3 regions of the Cohnella cellulosilytica genome follow, and region 2 is predicted to be linked to each of the others. Evidence: riboswitches for the same ligand, from Rfam matches in the RefSeq annotation. Region 2 holds a riboswitch; each other region holds the start of a gene.
What was found. A riboswitch is a leader RNA that binds a small molecule or an ion and turns the genes downstream of it on or off. The one in region 2 is predicted to bind cyclic di-GMP.

Region 1 (6,957 bases), on a different contig from region 2:
CAGACTCTGATCCGACCAACGCCTACTTCTGTAAAGCGACAGCAACGATTGAGGTGAAGAAAAGCACCTTCGTTCAATCGACGAAGTGGAACCGCGGCGATCTTGCTCCGATTTTCATGGTGGGCGATGGCAGCGGCTATACGGGCGCGCCGGCCATCCCGGTTCAACCGTTTGACACCGAGCCAGGATTGCCGGACTACACGGAATTCCCATATTACAGTGTAACGTACGAGGGAGGAACGGCTGACTACAAGCTCGTTATTCGAAACAGCGGTAACACGCTGATCAGCAGTGTAGATGTCATCGATATTTTGCCCCATGTCGGGGATAATGCGGTGAGAGTTTCCGGTTCGTATGAAGCCAGAAATTCGAAATGGCGGCCAAACTTGGCGGAGGTCATTTCATCCGGAAACGATCTGATCTTCACTTCCAGTGCAATGAATGGTAGGAAGGTCAAGTACGATTTGAAGACGTATTACAGCAAATCCGTGAATCAGGACACCGTTGTAAATTTTGCGAACGTGACCGGCAGCAGAGAGGGTTGGACTGCCCAAAGCGACTATAATTCCGACGATCTGACCGATATCAAGTCGCTGTACTTCGAAATTTCGAACATTAGAAGCGTCGACAGTCTGGACCATGAAACCCTTGGATTTGCCGCAGGCGATTATATTGTTTTGGACTGGAAGATGGATGCGCCTGTAGGGACGCCGGTTAACGAGATCGCTTGGAACTCCTTCGCGATTCAAGCGACAGAGATAAGCAGCAGCGGCGGAGATAAAATGCTCCCAACTGCGCCGAACAAAGTCGGATTTGTGATCGACCCCGCAAGCACGCATATACCGCTTGGAGAAATTGGAGATTTCGTCTGGTTCGACAGCAATAAAAACGGAATCCAGGACGAGGAATTCAACGGAGACGGCGGACAAGGAGCAGGCATCAACGGAATCACTGTCAATCTGTACAAGGACGGCAACTTCTACAAGTCCAGCAAAACGGGTTACGATATTAACGGCAGACCGGGCTACTATTTGTTCCAAGGTCTTGAAGCAGGCGATTACGTAGTAGAATTCGTACTGCCCGAGCATTATCTGCCGACGATCGCCAATGCCGGAGGAGTTGATCCGAGCAATCGCGAGAACCAGACAGATTCCAACTTGACGACAAAAGGAACCACTGACAGTGCGGGATACACTCCGTATAGAACAGGCACTATTGCTCTTGGGACGGCCGAGAAGAACAGAACAATCGATTTCGGTCTAATCGAGACGAATCCGCCGAGCCCGGATGATGAATTCCCGGCGATCAATGTCGAGAAGACCATCGATAGCGTGGCGCAAGGCACATCTTCCAAAGTGGCTCCGAACAAGGAATATGTGTTGGATGGCAACGAAGTCCATTACAAAATTGAACTGAGCAACGATTCATCCGTGACCATTCATAACATCAAGTTCACAGATGAATTGGACGGAGGCAAATCCGGCTACACGTTTACCAAACTGATCTACGACGGTGAAGAGATCGCAATAAGCGGCAACACCAACAATAGACCGGATATCATTACCGACCTGGATCAACCGAGCATTGTTATTAAAAGCTTGGACAAGAACAAGAGCATCGTTCTGGAAGGCACCTACAACGTCGTGTCCGCCGACATCGACGGAACCGATCTGGTGAACAAGATCGTTGTGAACTACAACGAATCTCCTGACCCGATCGAGGACGAAGTATCGGTTCCTACTGCCGGGGTTAAGGTCGAGAAGACAGCGAGCGCGCTGCAGGTTGCTAAAGATGCTGTAAACATGATGATCGACTATATCGTCAAGATCACGAACATCGGCAGCTACGATCTGACCAATCTCAAGATTAACGACTCGAAGTTCGGATCGATCCCGAATATTCCGTCGCTGCTGGTCGGAGAGACCAAAGAAATTGTATATACCTATCTGGTAAAAGCTTCGGATCAGAGCGGGACCCGGGTTGTTAACCAAGTCGGGGTAGAACCGGACGAAGTGCCCGAGGTTACGGATGAACATGAAATTCCTGTCGTTATCGTTCCGGTAGGTTCTATTGGCAACTACGTCTGGTTTGACGAAAATGAGAATGGTCTGCAGGACGCTAGCGAGAACGGAATCAACGGAATCACAGTGAAATTGTTTAACGATACGGGAGTTCAAATCGCTCAAACATTCACTAGGGATCATGAGGGCAAAAAAGGATTTTATCTGTTCCCAGGTCTGCCGCAGGGTAATTACAAGGTGCAATTCATTATACCTGACGATTATGGCGTAACCACGGCAGAAGCAGATGGAACGGATTCGACCAATGATTCCAATACGACGGATAACGAGGGAATAACCTCTATCATTCCAATCGGCGGCTCCGATCCCGATTCCGTATGGGACGATCTTACGATTGACCTTGGACTGGTTCCGCGCGGAGAGATCGGCAACTATGTGTGGTTGGACCGCAACAGAGACGGCATTCAGAATGATGCGGATTCCGACGGAGTAAACGGTATTGAAGTGGAGCTGTACAAGGATAGCAAATCGGGAACGCCAATCGCGACTGCGATAACCCAAACCAAAGACGGAAAGCCAGGCTACTACCTGTTTGACAACCTGCTGGCCGGTACGTATTATGTGAAATTCATTGTCCCTGTTGATTACACCAAGACTACAGCAGGCGTTGGCGCCGACGACAAGGATTCCGACCCGACAGACAATGACGGTTTCACGGATCAGATTGTGATTGGCGGCGCGCCCGGATCGCCGGATTGGGTAGATCATACGATCGATCTCGGTTTGATTGCGAACGGGGCTATCGGCAACTATGTGTGGTTGGACAGCAATTCCAACGGCAAACAAGATGAAAACCAAAACTATGGCGTAAACGGAATTACGGTCAAATTGTACGATAAGGACAAAAATCCGCTTGCTGAAACAAAAACGAAATCCGACAATTCCGGAAAACCGGGCTACTACCTGTTTGATCACTTGGTAGGTGGGGATTATTACGTTGAATTCCTCATTCCAAGCCGATATAAACTGACGAAAGCAGAGGAAGCCGGAGTAGATCCCGAGCAGGATTCCAACCAACTGACCAAAGGCTTCACCGCCGTGATTACGATTGGCGATGGTGTCGGTCAAGTGTGGGAGGATCTCAGCATTGACGTTGGGTTAATCTACGTCCCAAGCTCCGGAGGAGGCTGGACGCCTGATCCGGGACCGTCGGAGACGCCGCAGCCGACGGAGGAGCCGAAGCCGACCGAGACGCCGGGGCCGACGGAAGATCCGGAGCCTTCGGAGACGCCAGGCCCGTCGGAGACCCCGGGACCTTCCGAGACTCCGCAGCCGAGCAAGCCGATCGAGAAGGTAGAAGAGAAAACGACGAACGAGAAGCCGGTCGAAGGAACAACGGAAGTTCCTAAAGGCGGCAAAGTTAAAGTCGGAGAAGAACCGAAGCATGGCACGGTTACGATCACGCCGGACGGCAAATGGAAATATACGCCGGACAAAGACTACAAAGGCAAAGATTCCTTTACCATCATCGTGATCGATTCGGAAGGCAATGAACAGGAAATTCTCGTCGAGATCGACGTGGACGATGTTCCACTCGGCGGGGTAGACGCCGGAGGCAAGGCTCCGGGCAAAGCATTGCCGAAAACCGGGGAAGACAGCCCGCTGCCGCTGCAAATCGCGGGTCTGGCGCTTATTGCTGCGGGAGTGATCTTCCTGAACCGCAAAAGAATTTCCCTTATCAAGAAAAAATAGAGAATAGAGTAAGAGATAGAGAACAGAGATAAATTCTACTAAACCTGCCAAGATTATTGGCAGGTTTTTCTTGCTTTTTCGACGGAATTTCGCTATAATTTACTTAATTAAAGCAAGCTCGATAACGGCAAACCTGTCGAAAGACAGCGACGCAAAGCTAGAGGGTCTTCCCTTCCCATGGAAGGATGATAGCCAGCTACCGAAAGACTGGGCTTTTTTTGTTTTATTCGGACAAGCTTCACGATAACGGCAAACCTGTCGAAAGGCAGGGACGCAAAGCTAAAGGGCCTTCTCTTCCGCGAGGAATGGCAGCCAGCTACCGAAAGGAGTTTGGGGTTTATGTTTAAACCTGCCAGGTTGCTGTTAACGATTTTCATTCTCTTCGCTGCGGTTCCGACTCTCGCTTTTGCAAGCGCGGGAGCGAACAAAGCGGCATTAGATACGAGCGCATTGACCAAGGGCACGATCGGCATTCGCCTGGCGAGCAAGCCGACTGTGGATATGAAAGCGAAAATATCGAAGAACGGAACCAGCTACACTTACACGCTGAACACGTCCGCGGATGGACAGATCGTATGGCTGCCGCTGCAGATGGGGAACGGGCAATACGAGGTTATGGTGCTCGAGCGAGTTACCGGCAACAAGTATCGTGTGAATCTCACGGAGAAAATCAGCGTAACCGTTAAAAATACGCCCGATGTGTTCTTGAATTCCACCTTATCGATCGCCTGGGAGAACGCGGGCAAGACGCTGGCCAAGACGAAGCAATTGACCAAGAGCGCCGCGACCGACGAACAGAAGGCGAAAGCGATCTACGAATATATCGTTCGCAATGTCAGCTACGACAAAGATTTGGCTCGCAAGATCACCTCGGATTACGTTCCCGACATCGACGGTACGCTCGCTTCGGGCAAAGCCATCTGCTACGGCTACGCCACCTTGTACGCGGCAATGCTGCGCAGCGAGGGCATTCCGGCCAAGCTGGTTATGGGAAAATCGAATTTGGTCGACGAATATCATGCGTGGAACGAGGTTTATCTGAACGGGAAATGGGTCGTCGTCGATACGACGGTGGACGCGGGGTTGAGCAAAGGCGACAAGAAAGCAGCGTTCGCGAAAAAGGCAAGCGACTATGCAGCCGCTAAATATTATTGATTAAACTTCGAAGCGTCCGGAATCGTCAAAGATTCCGGACGCTTTTTTTTTTTTTTTTTGTGTTTGCAGAGAGGCTTCAACCTTGATCTTCAACCCGTTCGGCGCGAACGATGAGGCGGTGCGTCGGATTCACGAGCGGGTCGCATGTGATTAAGGTGAGGGTGGCTTTGTCCCCGTCGTTGTCCAGCACGGACAGGTCGGTTGGAAGCACGACTTTAATGTCGGTCACTTGATAGACGAAGCTGTCGTTTCTCGTACGGATGTCGATCCGGTCGCCGATGTCCACTTCGTTAAGCCGGTTGAACATTCGTCCTTTCGTACGGGCGCGGTGGGCTGCGACGGCCGCGTTGCCGATCTCGCCAAGCGGCGCGGTTTCCGTCATGTGACCGGCTCCGACCTTCATCGTCTGCGTCGTCGCCCCTTCCAGAATCGGCAGCTTCAGCTCGATTTTATCAATTTCGATAATTCCGATCGTCCGCTCATCCATCAGCTCTTCGGGAGTTTCGGACGGCTCGGGTTCTTCCGTTCCTGTCTGCTCCAGGCCTGCGTCAAGTACATGGGAGAGCCGGCTGTACTCGCTTTGAATATCGTAAGAGCGGGCGGGCTCGACGGGTGACAAGGATTGCTCCAATTGCTGCAAAATTCGCTGCTGTTCCCGATCCTGCAAATACTCGCGAACCGTCGGGAAGGCCAGCAGGGCGAGGCCGGCTGCGATCAGAACGTAGGCGGCGATTTTCGTGACGGCTGTTCCGGTTAGTTTCATAGATTTACCATCTGCCTTTACCTGTACAGGGTGCGTTCAACCTGAAATAATAAACTATCGGGCTGAACAAAATCTGTACAACGAGGCAATAAAATTTGCGTTCCTCTCGAAAAAGTTTAGAAATTGTTCAGCAAAGCGTGGTAAAATGATGATGTCTATTTTATTGGTACTTTATACCTATTAACAATAGGTAATTTGCTTCAATTTTTGGAAACGGGATTTAAGAGAGGTTTGATTCTAATGAATAGATCTGTACATAGCCGGATTCGGAGTTGGCTGGGGATCGCGCTGCTTATTGCCATGCTCTCCGCCTTGGCGACGGGATGCGGAATGTTTGGAGAGGAGACCGACGAGCAGAAGCCTTCGCCAGAAGCATCCGTCATCGAGAAATACAGCGGACCGATGAGCAAGGTTCTGCCTTTCGTATATACGGCGAAGAAAGAGCTGTCGCTTACGTTTAACGGAATGAGCGACGACGTTACGATGGACAAGCTGCTGGACGAGCTGGACAAGTACGGCATTACGGCGACTTTTTTTCTACCGGGCATGCGCGTCGCGGAAGAGCCGGACATTGCGAAGAAAATCATAGCCAGGGGACATGAGATCGAGAACAATACGCTAAACCGTCTGGACATGTCCAAGCTCGATTACGGGCAAGTGGACAAGGAAATCCGTCTCAGCAACGAAATTATCGAGAGAGAGACGGGGATCGTTCCGCGATACGTTCGGACGCGTTCGGGCGACTATACCGACGATATCCGATTGGCCGCCGCTCACAACGAAATGGAAGCCGTAGTCGTCTACAGCCTGTTTCTTCACAATTGGCAGGCGGAGAGCGATCAGGAGAAGGAGCTGTACATCAGGAAATATATAACCCGAGGCGGGATTATTTCCATTGATGTCGAAGAGAACAGCTCGCTTATTGAAGATATCGCGTTCGCGGCGAAAGCGGCGGAAGAGGTGGGATACAGCTTCATTCCATTGGGACAGTTGATCGCGGACGGCGGAGAACGGAAGCCGTTGGAGCAAATCGAAGGCTACGACGCCGTCCGGGTCAATCCCGATTACGAGAACGCGAAATACAATTTGATCTACAATGTCGTGACGGACGAGAAAAAAATTGCCCTGACTTTCGACGACTGGGGAACCGACTATACGGTAACTAAAATATTGGATACTCTGGCCCGGTTCAATATTAAGGCAACCTTTTTCCTGCGGGCCAAAGGCACGGAGGGCAATCCGAATTTGGCAAGAGCGATGATCGAG
Region 2 (6,957 bases):
TTGTTTTCTCCTGTTCATGCCAGCACCTCATCTCCTCCGGAAGATAAAAAAAGAACGCAAGGATAGAGGGGTTACCTCCATCGCATGCGTTCTTCGCAGCGTACGTTCGTCTCGCATATCTAATTTAACTAGGCTAAATATATCAAATCCCAGGCCCACTTGTAAAGACCTTTTATAACAATTTCTAGCAGCGTTCCCAAACTAACGCACGTAAGGATTTTCGCGGCGTTCTTCTCCGATCGTCGTCTCCGGTCCGTGTCCCGGCAGAACGAGCGTGTCGTCGGGCAGCGTATACAGCTTCTCCCTGATCGAACGGGATAGCTGCTCCTGGCTGCCGCCCGGCAGGTCGGTCCGCCCGATGGACCGCCGGAACAGCGCGTCGCCCGCGAACAGCAGGTCGCCGACGAGGAAGCCGACGCTGCCCGGCGAATGGCCCGGCGTATGCCTTACCTCGAAGGTCGTCCCGATCAGCTCCAGCTTCTGGCCGTCGGCCAGGGCGTGCTCGGCCGGCTCCGTTACGATCGGCGGAGTAACGTCGGCCCAGCGCGCCGAGCCGTTCTTCCCCGCGTCGGTCAGCCAATCCCGCTCGGCGGGATGCAGATAGACCGGGCAGCCGTATTTTTTGCGCAGCTCCCCTACCCCGCCGATATGATCGAAATGAGCATGCGTCAGCAAAATCGCTTCGACCTTCAGACCGTCCAGCTTGCGCATCAGCGCTCCGTCAGCCGTTCCGGGGTCGATGATTACTGCGTGCGTTCTATCTTCGTTAATGACGACGTAGGCGTTCGTCTGCAGCGCTCCAAGCGCGAATCTTTGAAAAGTCAGCATCGTGCGGCGTTCCTCACACTCCGGACAGAACGTCGCGGATTTCCTCCAGAATGACCTTCTGATAGGCGTTGTCTTCTCCGTAGCGGCGTCCGATTTCCTGTCTCGCCGCGTTCAGCTTCTCCTGGTAATCCGGCGCTTCGCGGTCCGTATTTTCCGCCTTGAATTTATTCATCGGTTCCTGCACGTATTTCGGACGCGCGCCCCACTTGCCGAGCAGATGACCGCCGGTGTCGATGAACAGCACGACCGGGATGGCACGGCCGCCCATCGTCAAATGCTGATCCATCAAGTCGAGGTTTTCCTCCATGATCAGCACCTCTGTCGGGATGCCCGCTTTCTCCATCGCTTTGAATACGACCGGAACGTTGCGCACGACGTCGCCGCACCAGTCCGCCGCCAAAATCATGCAGCGCAGGTCGTCGCGGTTGTTGAGCGACTCGTAAAATTCCTCCAGCTCGGCCGTATGCCATTCGAACCGTTCCAGCCAGGACTCGAACGTCTCCCGATTTTTCGTCATACCTTCGATAAATTGGCTGGGGGACAACCCCTTATGTAATTTGCTGGCGATCAGTTGGCTCATTCGAATAAACTCCTCTCGTTCCGTAGTATCTTTATTTTAGATGCTTTTGCCTCTTTTACGCAAATATTGGACGAGAAAAAAGACCACAAGCAGCGCGATGGCGATCAGAATAACGGGCTGCACGTAAGGAGCCGCCTTCTCGTCGATCTTCTCCCAGTTCTCGCCGAGCGAAGACCCCAGCCATACGAACAGGATCGACCACGGAATGGAAGCCAGAATCGTCAGCCAGGTGAATTTCCACAGATTCATGCGCGCCATCCCCGCGGGAATCGATACGACCTGGCGCATGACCGGCACGAACCGCCCCGTAAATACGATAATCGGCCCGTATTTCTCGAACCATTTTTCCGCCAGATCGATATGCTTGGACTTCAAGTGCAAATACTTGCCGAACCGGTTCAGGAACGGCCTCCCCCCGTAGCGGCCGATCGCGTAGAGCAGCCACTGCTGCAAAATGGCGCCGATCGTTCCGCAGACGACGGCAACCGGGAAAGAAATAATGTCCTGATAGACCAGATAGCCGGCATACCCCAATACGATCTCGCTCGGAATCACTTCGATCGCCAAACCGATAATAATGCCCCAATACCCCAAGCTCTCGACCCAGGCCAGCAATTGCGCCAACCATTCGTGCAGCGTGTCCATCATCGTTTCCAACCCGCTTTCTTCCCCATTGTTAAATCCTTCCGCTCCTCGGACAACCGTCTTCATTCTAGCACAGCCCCGCAGCCGCCTTCCAGTTATACGGCGTTCCCGCAAAATCGTTGCAGGCTTGTCATGAGCGGACGGGCCCCGGCATAGACTTCGAGTAGGTGGACAAAGTTGAAGAGGAGAGAGCGGCATGAATAAAATCGTCATCCTTAACCGCAAGAAAATCCAGCTGTACGCCATTATCGCGGCGCTCGTCATTTTGGCCGGCGCGTATATCGGTTGGCAGCAATCCAAACCCGCCATCGCGCCTGCGGGCGACGAGACGGCCAAGCAGATTCTGTATTTGACGACAGGAGAATTCACGGCTCAGGGAGACAACGGCAAAAAGCTGGAAACCTACCTGTTCTACCCCGGCACCGTCGTCGCCAAAAAAGGCGTGCCCGTCGAGCTGCGCATTACCGGCATCAACGGCCAGTCCCATCCGTTCGTCATCGAAGGCTTCGACATCAAGGGCACCATCAGCAAAGGCAAAACGACCGTCGTCAATTTCACTCCGAAGGAAGCCGGCATCTACACCATCGTCTGCCAGACGCATTCCGATCCGAAAAGCGGCGGACCGATGGTCGGCTATCTCGTCGTCCAATAACTTCGCGCTCGCGGTAACCGCCCCTTTTTCTCCTGCATAGGGTATGGGAGAGAAAGGCAGGCGTAGCCGATGAAAATGTTTCAGGAAAAACATGCCTCCCCGCTGCCTTCGCCGCGCAGCATCCGCCGGGCATGCTCGAACGAGCTGTACCGGACCGTCAAAAGGCTGAAGCGGCACATCCCCGCCCCGCTCGTCCGGGAGGCCGAGGAGCTGTATTTCAAGCGGGTGATCGGCAATCTGATGTGGATCTCGGAAAATAAAAGCAACCGCAAGAAGCTTGCCGATTGGTGGGACGAGGAGGTCAGCGCCGACATCGCGGAGCTGTGGGACGTCGATCGCGTCAAGCTGACGCAAGCTTTCCGGGACGCGTTCGGCGGTTGAATCGACAACAAGGGTTGGACGCCGTTAGCGGCTGGTCCAACCCTTGTTCTTGGCGTTCTCCCGATAATATTAACGTTTCTTGCCCAGGGCGCGGCGGGCGTCGGCGTTTTTCTGAACCTGCTGGCGCAAGATAAGCGCGCGCAGCGGGCGCAGCATCTCGGGCTCGAGCACGTGCATTTTGGCCCCGCAATAGATCCGGTCCTCCTGCCTTTCCCTGCGCACGATTTCCAGCTCGCAGTCGAAGGTGATCCCGATTTCGATCGTCGCTCTCAGCCTCGACTTTGCGGCGAAATGCGGCGCGTCCGGACCGGAAAAGCTGATTCCGGATATGCTGATATCGTGAATCGTAAGGCTTTCCGAGTTCTGGAGTTCCCGTCCCGCCCCGGAATCGCCCAGGACGCGGACGACCAAGGCGTTCCCCTCGATTTCGACCCGGGGGTACTCCCGCCTTTCCTTGAATCTTTTCTGCAGCTCGGGGGGCTGGAGAATCGCGATGGCCCCTTCGTATTTCGCGAACACGATGGACGACATCGACTGGATTCCCGCCGGCGAATATACGGTCATCTTTACCGGCTCTCCCAGCTCGAATTGCTCGAATTCGGGAAGCTCGACCTCGAACAATTCTCCTTCCACATGGGTCATGACGCCGGTCGTGACGAAATTTTTTCCTTCTACGACGGTCCGACAGTGCAGAAGCACGTTTAAGGGCAGCAAATCTCTGTCCAGTTCGGTTAATGCGGCTCTATTGTCTTCGGTATGCGACATCTCCGCGCAACCACCTTCCCGCCATTTTGCTTAAGTCGGATATAAAAAAACAGGCAACTCTATCGGAGCAGCCCGTTTCGCCTGAATCATCCCTGTAGGATTATCGGCAGCCAGGCTGTCATCGTCCGCTGGACATTAGACCCTGTGGCTTTGCGTCCTTGCTTTTCAGCAAGTTTGCGTTTATCGCAATCCGTTTTCCGCTGGAATAATTGTACCATATTCGCTAACTTTCCGTCATATGTTTTTTGCGTCTCCGCCAAGCCCCGCCCCGGTCAGCGCACCATGACGACGCGGTTGCGGCCTTCATTTTTGGCCTTGTACAGAGCGGCGTCCGCGCTGGAGAATACCTCTCGCAAATATTCCTTGGGATCGGTGAATTTCAAGTTGTCGCTGGATTCGGACAGCACGCCCATGCTGATCGTGACGCCCACTTTATCCGGTCCGGCCTGCACCTGGTTCTCCCCGACGGCGAGCATGATTCGCTCCGCCAGCAGCTCCGCCTGCTCCCGGTTCGTATGGGGCAGGTAGACGGTGAACTCCTCTCCTCCGTATCTTGCCAGAATATCCGTCCGCCGCAGCATCGAACGAACGATCTCCGCCGTGCTGCGAAGCACCTCGTCGCCGACAAGATGGCCGTATTTATCGTTAATTTGCTTAAAGTAATCGATATCGAACAAGAAAATGGCGAACGGAATTTGATACCTCATGTTCAGCAGCACTTCGTGCTCCAATTGCTGCATCAGATACCTGCGGTTGAAGCACCCGGTCAGCCCGTCGGTGACGGCCATCTGCTCCAGCTTCTGGTTCACGCGGAACAATTCTTCCTGTATCGTGATCAATTCCAGGTTTCGCTCGTGCAGCGCCTCGTTTTTGCGATTCATCTCCACGACCAGCTTGCGCAGCTCCGAGACGTCGTGGAAGGTAATAATCCGCCCGAGCAGCGTTCTGCGGCTGTCCAGGACGGGCGATATTTGAATCGACACGTGCCTGCCCGACGAGTCCTGAAGCGAAAATTCCATCTGCAGCTTCTCTTGGGGATGATGATTGTAGCGGTACAGAAATTCGTAGACTTCCCCCTGCACCTGCAAAGGGCCCAGAAACTTCTCCATCTCGAACGTCTCGCCTTTGGCGACTTGCACGAGCGGCGAAGCGCCCCGGTTCACTTCCAGCACTTTGCCGTTCTCGTCCACGACGATAACGCCGGTGGTCATATGCTCGAAAATATCCCGTTGGGCCATGCTCAAAATATCCAGCATGCCAAACCGATAAATCGCGATGACGAAGCAGAGATCCGACAGTAAAATGCCCATCGAGAGCAGGCCCGGAACGACCGGCAGCCACTCGACCAGCAATACGTTCACGAATACGTCGAGCAGCCCGAGCCCCGTCAGTACGAACATGCCGATTAAAGCGGTTGCAAGCTGCTTGCGCTGATTCACGGACGTTACGCTCCTCAGAGCGTGAAACATATTCAGCAGGGCGACGAAAAGGTAAGCGAATTGAACGAGGACGAGCAGCCACAGCAGCGGGCCGTATTCCCGTTCGGTATAGCCGTCGACGACCGGGGCCATGAACAGCTTGCCCGGGTTCCACATCGCCGCCGCGATGCAGACGACCGCCGGGCCAATATACAGCAGAACCCGGCTCCCTTTCAACTGGGTCGTTCGATTCGCGAGGAAAAAAACGAAGAATAACCACCCCGGGCCAAGCATTCCCAAGGCCACGAAGGATAAATTGATGAAAAACAGTTGAACGTTGGGAAAATCCGTCAGCTTGACCGCGAACTGTCCGAGCGGCCACAGCATCATGATAAAATGAAAAGCCAAATACACTTTATGCGTCGTCGTAATTCTGTTAACGGCGATAACGCCGATGAATAGCAGAAAAAGCATCAAAAAAAGGATAAAATCGATCCATTGGATTCCCAAGGCATTCACCTTTTCATAAAAGGGCTGAATAAAAAAATGCGGCAGGCATGTTTGATTTTACCATATCGCCGCTTTTTCCGACAACCAGATATCCGCCGAAAGACTTCATTCTAGTTATTTTTCGTATATTTTCAAGGACTTTTTTACTTATTTTTATAAGACCCCGGTCTTAATAATCAGTTTTCCCGCTCCATAAAGGGTGAAACGGACAAAAAATCGCGAAAACGCTCGTATTCGGCGCGAAGATTTTCGATACTGGCAGGGGAGCTGCCGCGGCTCTTGACCGCGCGGATCAGCAAATTTTTAGGCGTATGCTCCAGATCGATAAACTCCAGCATTTGCGTTCTGTAGCCGGCCAGCTCCAGCAAATTCGCCCGAATCGCATCCGTCGCGAGCGCCGCGAACCGCTCTTTCAAAATGCCGTGCTTAAGCAGCGGCTGCAGAACGGGCTGGGAGATTTGACGAAACAGCTCGTGCTGACAGCAAGGAACGGACAAAATGACGCTCGCCCCCCAGCCGATCGCCTTCAGCAGCGCCGCGTCCGTAGCCGTATCGCAGGCGTGCAAAGTGACGACCATATCGATGGAAGCCTGCCCCTTGAAATCCGAAATGTCCCCTACCGCGAACGTCAGCTCCTCCCAGCCGAGCTCGGAAGCCAGCTTGGAGCAAGCCTCAATGACGTCTTTCTTCAGATCCAGTCCGAAGATGCGAACGGGAAGCTTCATCTTGACCGCCAAATAATGATACAGGGCGAAAGTCAGATACGATTTGCCGCAGCCGAAATCCACGATGTGCAGCGGCTTGCCCCGCGGCAGCTCCGGCGCGGCGTCGGCCACCATCTCGAGAAACCGGTTGATCTGCCGGAATTTATCATACTTCGCCTTGACGACTTTGCCCTCCGGCGTCATGACGCCGAGGGCGACCAGAAACAGCACCGGCTCGCCTTCCGGAAGAACGTACCGCTTGTCCCGGTTGTGCGTCTGGGGAACCGCCTTGCTCGCGGTTCCCTCTTGATCGGACGTTTTCGCCCGCGCGATCAGCGTCAGCTCTCCCTTCTTGTTGGCGAGAGCCTGAATATCGGCCTCCGTAGTCTGAATCAGCGCCTGCTTATAGCTTGTCATTTCGTTCGCAAGCTTGGCCGCCAGCTCGTCCGCGTTCACATTTTCATGGAACGCCTT
Region 3 (6,957 bases), on a different contig from region 2:
GAAAGCAGCAGCAGATGAAGCAGCAGGCCAGGAAGCAGACGAAGCTTCAGGTGAGCGCGACCGATACGGAGGTTCCGGGCAACAAATACGTCGTGAAGAACAACGAGTCGGCACAGGAGATCGCCGATCGTTACCATGTGAGCATCGGAGATCTTCTGCGGGAGAATCCCGACTTGTCCAGGCTCATTGGCGGCGGGTACGGCGGAGGAAACCCGGCTCCGGGCGGGCAGGGCCAAGAGGCGCAGAATCCCGATCGAGGCCGGACGGCCGACCCTCAGAACGGGACGGGCTCCCCGGGGGGCGGGGTGAACGAACCGCTTCCGAACGACAAGGAAGTGACGATCCCTTCCAACGAATCGATGACCGGTTACGAGCTCGACGTGCTGAACCTGACCAACGCGGAGCGTCAGAAGGCCGGACTGCAGCCGTTCTCCGGCGATTACACGAGCTTGAACCGCTCGGCGAGAGCCAAGTCGGAAGACATGGCGAAAAACAATTACTTCTCGCACACTTCCCCGACTTACGGAGATCCGTTCGCCATGATGCGCAATTTCGGCGTGCAGTACCAGTCCGCGGGAGAAAATATCGCCAAAGGGCAGCCGACGCCCCAGCAGGTCGTCCAGGCCTGGATGGATTCGCCGGGACACCGCGCCAATATTATGAATTCGTCCTATACGCATATGGGCGTCGGGTATACCGCGAATAACGGCCAGCCTTGCTGGACGCAGCAATTCGTAGCCAAATAAACGAAGCGCTAGAGGGGGTGTCCGCCAGACCGGGAAGGTCGGGGCATCCTTTCTCTGCGCTTGCCGATCAGATCTGCTCCACCAGCATTTCCATCAAATGCCTCGCGCTCTTCGAGAGATGGCGGTCGCGGAGCCACACTACGCCGATCTCGCTGTGGAAATGGGCGTCCGCGATCGCGACTTTCGCAATGCTCGGGGGCGCGAACGAGCGCATGACCGAATTCGGCAGGACGGCCGCGCCGATTCCGGCGGCGACGAGCGAAATGGCGATGGCCACGCTGGAGCACTCGCTGACGATCCGGGGCTCCAGGCCGAATCGCTTGAATTCGTGGAACACCTGCAGGTGCATCCCCGTGGTCCGGTCCGTTTTCAAGGTTAGAAAAGGGAAGCCCGCCAGCTCCTCCATCGTCATCGCACGTTGGCCGGGAGGACACCATTCGCTCGGAAGCAGGGCGACGAACGGGTCGGAGGGCAGCGGGAGAACGGAATAATGCTGCGACTGAAAATCGGATTGGAACGGGAGACGGGTGACGATAAATTCGAGATCGCGGTTCTCCAGCAGCTCTCCGAGCAGGAAGTGGTCTCCTTCCTGGATTTTGAAGGTCACCTGCGGATATTTCTCGGTAAATTTGCGCAGAACAGGAGGGAGCAGGGAGACGCAGGAGACGACGGCTCCGATTGACAGAACGCCCTGCACGCCTTCTCCCAGCTCCTGCACGTAGGTTATCGTATCCTCGAATTGCTTCATCAGGACCAGCGCTCTGTCCCTTAACATTTCGCCCGCCTGGGTGAGCTGCAGCCGCTTGCCGTTGCGGTCGAACAGCACGACGCCGAGCTCCTGCTCGATCAGCTTGAGCTGGCGGCTGAGCGGGGGCTGTTCCATGTTCAGCTGCTTGGCCGCGCGGGTAATCTGACCCTCGTGCGCGATCGCCAGAAAATACCGGAGCTGCCGCATGTCCATCTCGATTCCTCCCATACTCTAAAGGTATGCATCACCGATAAAACAGATATTATCAATATACATCGCACTCTGGTATCATTCAATTATAAAGCGCGTTCAATCAAGGAGGAGACTATTCGGACATGGCACACGCAATCCCGGTAGAACGGACGACCGCATCCAAGGCGAAGCCGGACGCTTCGACGCTCGTTTTCGGCAAGCATTTTACGGACCACATGTTTATTATGGAGTACAATTCGGGCCAAGGATGGCACGATCCCCGCGTCGTTCCTTATCAGCCGATCTCGCTGGACCCGGCCGCCAAGGTGTTCCATTACGGCCAGACCGTCTTCGAGGGCATGAAGGCTTACAAGACGCCGGGAGGACCGGTGCTGCTCTTCCGTCCCTTCAAAAATCTGCAGCGGCTTAACCGCTCCAACGCCCGTCTGAGCATTCCGCCGATCGACGAGGATCTGGCGATGGCCGCTCTGAAGCAGCTGCTCAAGGTCGACGAGGACTGGATTCCGACCGACGAAGGCACGTCGCTGTACATTCGTCCCTTCGTCGTCTCGACGCAGGCGACGCTGGGCGTATCCCCGTCGGAAAGCTACTATTTCATGATCATTCTGTCCCCGGTAGGCTCGTATTACGCGGAAGGCATCAACCCGGTCACCATCTACGTGGAGTCGGAATATGTGCGCGCGGTTACCGGCGGGGTGGGGAACGCCAAGACCGGCGGCAACTATGCGGCGGGACTTAAAGCTCAGGAGGAAGCCTCCGGCAAAGGCTATTCCCAAGTGCTCTGGCTGGACGGCGTGCACCGCAAATATATCGAAGAGGTCGGCAGCATGAACGTCTTCTTCAAAGTCGCCGGCAAGGTCGTCACGCCGGCGCTGAACGGAAGCATTCTGGACGGCGTTACGCGGGATTCCGTTATCCAGGTGCTGAAGCATTGGGGCGTGGAAGTCGAGGAGAGAACGATTTCGATCGACGAGCTGGTCGAGGCGTATCGGAAAGGGACATTGGAGGAAGCGTTCGGCACCGGAACGGCCGCCGTCATTTCTCCGATCGGGGAACTGAACTGGCAGGGCGACAAGCTGACGCTGAACGGGGGACGGACGGGGCCTCTGTCGGCCAGAGTGTACGACTTCATGACCGGCATCCAAAGAGGCGCGATCGAGGATCCGTTCGGGTGGGTCGTGAAGCTGGAATAGGCCGGCACGCGATAAATCTCTTGAAATTGTTGCGACTATAGACTTATAATTGATATCGAAGCGTGACGTAAATAGGCGGAGATATTCATTTGTTCTAGTTAAATATACATCGAGGAGACGCACACACGAAAAGGCAAACCCTTCGAAAGAAGGGGACGCAAAGCTATGGGCCTAAAGAACTCCCCAGTTCAATGGCTGCCAGGCCGCCGAATGGAGCGTTAAGGCACCTTCCCATTCGGGAGGTGTCTTTTTTGTTGTCGAGAGGTGTTGAGCTTGAAGAGGCAAATATCCGAAGCCGAGCTGAAGAAGCTGATCCATCAATTGGACATCGACAGCGAAGGCAGGGAAGCGGACGATGACGCCTTGTCGGTGTCCGGCGAGCCGGACGGGAACGGGCAGGGCCCCGCGCGGGACGGAACGATACGGATTCGCAACCAGCAAATCTACGTTCAGGACCCCGCTGCCGGCGGAGAATACGCTGTCATTTATCCGATGAGCCCCGTCCGGCTGTTCGTTAACGACGAGGAAGTCGTATGGGAAGCTCCCGTACGGGCCTCGGACAAAATCGTCTGGAAAGTGGAAGAGCAGCCGCTGTTCGAGATTACCGTCTCGGAGGACAAGCTGTTTGCTTATCTGCGGCTGTTCGCGACGGAGCGATACGCGGCCAGAATTGTCGACGACGGCCCCGAGCGGAGGGTGACCGTCCGGGCGGAGGACGACGAGAGCATCGTGCTGAAGACCGTCCAGCTCGCCGACGTGGTGGCGAAGCTGGAGGCGATGTCGATCAAATCGCGGATCGAGTTCGCCGCCATCCAGCAGGAGCTGCTCCGGCCCACGTTCGAGCCGATCGTCGTGGCCAGCGGCAAAGCTCCCGCGGATGGGGAAGACGCCAGGCTGGAAATTTACTTCGACCAGCAGGTGCGGAGCGAGTTTTTCGAGGTCGAGGGCGCGATCGATTTCCGCAATCACCTGCGGATTCCGACCGTGCAGAAGGGCGATCTGATGGCCCGCAAAATTCCGATGGTGGACGGCACCGCCGGGTACGACGTTCTGGGCAACGTGACGCTGCCGACGCCTCCCAAGGACTTGTTTATTCTGGCCAAGCCGAACGTGGAGCTCACTCCGGAAGGCCAGGTGATCGCGCGCAAGCAGGGACGGCCCCGAATTACGGGCGGGAAAATCAAGACGTTCGACGTCTCGACCTCGTACGTCGTATCGGGCAACGTGGACATCTCGACGGGCAACATCGTTTTCTCCGGAGACGTGATCGTCTGCGGGGACGTTACCGACAATATGATCGTCGAGTCGCTGGGCAACGTCTATGTATACGGGAATGTGTTCAATTCCACGATTACGGCGACGGGCAGCATTAACGTACGGGGCAACGTCATTTCGAGCCGGCTGTATTCGGGTTACTTCGGCGTGCTGTTCAATCGCCTCTACCATACGTCGAAGCAGCTGTGCGATTCGATCGAGAAGCTGCTCGAGGCGTCCAGGCTGCTGGAGGGCGCGCTTGAAGCGAAGCGTCAGCCGGTCCGCTTCGGCCAGATCGTGCAGCTGCTGCTGGAGACGAAGATGAAGGACATTCTTCCGGCGATCAAGGAGCTGCAATCCGTCATCTCGAACATACGCAACATTCGGCAGACGGAATACGAGAAGCTGAAAGAGATTTCGGAAATCTTCACGAAGCCGACGCAGCTGATCGAGTCGGCGACCCGGGAGTTCGTGCAAGGCTTTCTCGCGCTGCTGCAGGACACCCACGGAGAGGTGGCGCGAATGCAGGAGGAGCAGGTGGAGATCAGCATCAACCAATGTCAGGGAAGCGAGCTGAAATCCAACGGCGACATCGTCATTCATCGGGACGGCGTGCTGCTCTGCGAGCTGTACTCGGCCCGGAACATCGTGTTCCTCGCGACTCAGGCGATCTGCCGCGGATCGCGGCTCGACGCCGGCGACAGCATCCGGGCGATCACCGTCGGAGGCCAGACCGGAGCGATATCGGTGCTTAAGGCCAGGCGCAAAGTGCAGGTGGAGAAGATGTATTCCGGGCGGGTGTGCGTCGGAAGGTATTGCAAGGATATTTTCGAACCGATCGGGCAGACGGTGTTCGACATTCCGGCTTTGAAGAGACATAACGGATCGGATGACGCGAGGCAAACCTAAAGATAAGCAGATGGTGGGATAAACATGCTGGGGAGTCAAATGAAGGCCTACATCGGAAAAAGAGTCAACCGCAACATCTACAACGAGAGCGGAACGTTGATCGTTCCCGTCTCGCGCGTGCTGACGGATCGCGATATTCGGCTGCTCGCGAGACAAGGCGTTACCCTGTGCGAGCAGGACGTGGAGGCGGTGTCGATCGTTTATCTGATCGAGTCCGCGATCCGGGAAGTGCGGGAGCTGTTCGAATTCGCGAAGCAGACCGACCGAATCCCGTTCGCGCGGGTTCGCGACAAGGTGGTTCCGCTGATTCTGGAGCTTAGCAATCATCCGGATCTGAACCAGACCTTTCGTTATCTGGAAACCTATGACGAATATGTCTATCGCCACAGCGTAGCCGTGGCGCTCTTGTCGAGGCTGATCGGCAAGGTCAAGGGATTCGACGAGGCGCAGCTGACGGAGCTGACGATCGCGGGTTTCCTTCACGACATCGGCAAATCCAAAGTTCCCGGAGCCATTCTGAACAAGCCCGGAAGATTGACGGAAGAAGAGTTCCGCATCGTGAAGGAGCATACGGTGTTCGGCTATGAAATTCTGAAACGCTCGGAGGGGGTGCCCGATCGTCACGCTTACGTAGCGCTGCAGCATCACGAACGCGAGGACGGCAGCGGTTATCCGCTGGGGCTCAAAGGAGACGGGATCGATCAGTTCAGCAAAATCGTCGCCGTGGCCGACGTGTTCCATGCGATGATGTCCAAACGGGTATACAAAAGTCCGCTCCCGCTCTGTCAGGTGCTGAAGGAGCTGGCGGACAACGTCTACGGATCGCTCGAACCGGGAATCACGCTCGCGTTCCTGAAGCGGATCATGGATATGCTGATCGGCAACCGGGTCGTGCTGACGGACGGGCGCGAGGGCAGGATTGTGATGGCGAGCGCCGCCGATCCCGTCCGCCCCGTCGTCGAGGTGGACGGACAATATATCGATCTGAGCGCGGAAGGGTCGATCGCGCTGGAGAGAATGATTTAGCCTCCGCCCGGGCGCTTCCGCCACCAGACGCCGGCGCATTCGGGCACGCGGACAAGCCTGCCGGCGGCGACCCGGTCTCCCAGCTCGTCCCCGAAGAAGAAGCGTGTCAGCCGTTCCGCCTGTTCGGCGTTGTCGAATTCATAGTCGGCGCGAATCCAGCGATGAGCGAAACCGTAGCGTTCCGTCAGCTGGCGATAGTACGGAAGCAGGAAATCCGGCGGGGACGGCGTTTCGCAGCCGGTGCCCATCGTCTCGAACAAGATCGCCGTGCCGCCCGGGCGAAGGACGCGCTCGACCTCGCCCATGACCCGCTCCAGGTTGCGCTCCCACTGCGGGACGTTGGCGGCGGCGAGATAACAGACGCTCCAGCCCGAGACGACCAGGTCGGCGCTGGCGTCGGGCAGCGGGAGCTCGCGATGATCGGCGACCCGGACGGACCAGTGATCGAGCCCCGTCTCCCGCAGCCGTTCGGCCGTTAGGCGGAGCATCGCCTCCGCGGCATCCATGGCGACCAGGGAGCCGGCAGCGGGGGCGAGCACGGCCGACAATCTTCCCGTTCCCGCTCCCATATCGACGATATCCAATCCCCGAACGGAGACAAGCTCCTCGATCACGGGCAGCAGACTCGGCTGTCTGGCAATCAATTCATCGTATTGCGCGGCTTCATTTGCGTAGATGGCTTCGTGATTCGGCATCTTTCATTCCTCCTTGCGGGCATATAGAATGTGCAGGCGTTCGTTCAGACGGCGGAGTTCGGCGGTATATCCGTGTTCCAGAAACCAACGGACCAGGCTGCTGGCGGAGGGAAAACCCGCGTGGGCCTCGTCGTCCGCCGCGGGGACCATCAGATCGGCGATGGCGACGCGCC

Region 1: another riboswitch for cyclic di-GMP. It lies ahead of ACFFT4_RS20240 (transglutaminase domain-containing protein); the one in region 2 lies ahead of ACFFT4_RS22360 (PilZ domain-containing protein).
Region 3: another riboswitch for cyclic di-GMP. It lies ahead of ACFFT4_RS07425 (flagellar assembly protein A); the one in region 2 lies ahead of ACFFT4_RS22360 (PilZ domain-containing protein).

The regions. Positions count from the first base shown of each region.
Region 1 is NZ_JBHMDN010000028.1:106,247-113,203, reverse strand. Features, by position in the region: gene ACFFT4_RS20245 (SdrD B-like domain-containing protein) at 1-3,773, shown strand, start outside; cyclic di-GMP riboswitch class I at 3,890-3,977, shown strand; cyclic di-GMP riboswitch class I at 4,012-4,097, shown strand; gene ACFFT4_RS20240 (transglutaminase domain-containing protein) at 4,113-4,928, shown strand; gene ACFFT4_RS20235 (class D sortase) at 5,005-5,691, opposite strand; gene ACFFT4_RS20230 (polysaccharide deacetylase family protein) at 5,932-6,957, shown strand, end outside.
Region 2 is NZ_JBHMDN010000032.1:41,892-48,848, reverse strand. Features, by position in the region: gene ACFFT4_RS22390 (CpaB family protein) at 1-18, opposite strand, end outside; gene ACFFT4_RS22385 (MBL fold metallo-hydrolase) at 202-828, opposite strand; gene ACFFT4_RS22380 (thioredoxin family protein) at 842-1,408, opposite strand; gene uptA (undecaprenyl phosphate transporter UptA) at 1,445-2,056, opposite strand; gene ACFFT4_RS22370 (cupredoxin domain-containing protein) at 2,250-2,705, shown strand; gene ACFFT4_RS22365 (dehydrogenase) at 2,775-3,086, shown strand; gene ACFFT4_RS22360 (PilZ domain-containing protein) at 3,156-3,851, opposite strand; cyclic di-GMP riboswitch class I at 3,954-4,040, opposite strand; gene ACFFT4_RS22355 (histidine kinase N-terminal 7TM domain-containing diguanylate cyclase) at 4,124-5,779, opposite strand; gene ACFFT4_RS22350 (class I SAM-dependent methyltransferase) at 5,956-6,957, opposite strand, start outside.
Region 3 is NZ_JBHMDN010000010.1:295,566-302,522, reverse strand. Features, by position in the region: gene ACFFT4_RS07440 (CAP domain-containing protein) at 1-746, shown strand, start outside; gene ACFFT4_RS07435 (LysR family transcriptional regulator) at 814-1,707, opposite strand; gene ACFFT4_RS07430 (branched-chain amino acid aminotransferase) at 1,830-2,900, shown strand; cyclic di-GMP riboswitch class I at 3,023-3,111, shown strand; gene ACFFT4_RS07425 (flagellar assembly protein A) at 3,174-5,063, shown strand; gene ACFFT4_RS07420 (HD-GYP domain-containing protein) at 5,088-6,089, shown strand; gene ACFFT4_RS07415 (class I SAM-dependent methyltransferase) at 6,086-6,784, opposite strand; gene ACFFT4_RS07410 (MerR family transcriptional regulator) at 6,788-6,957, opposite strand, start outside.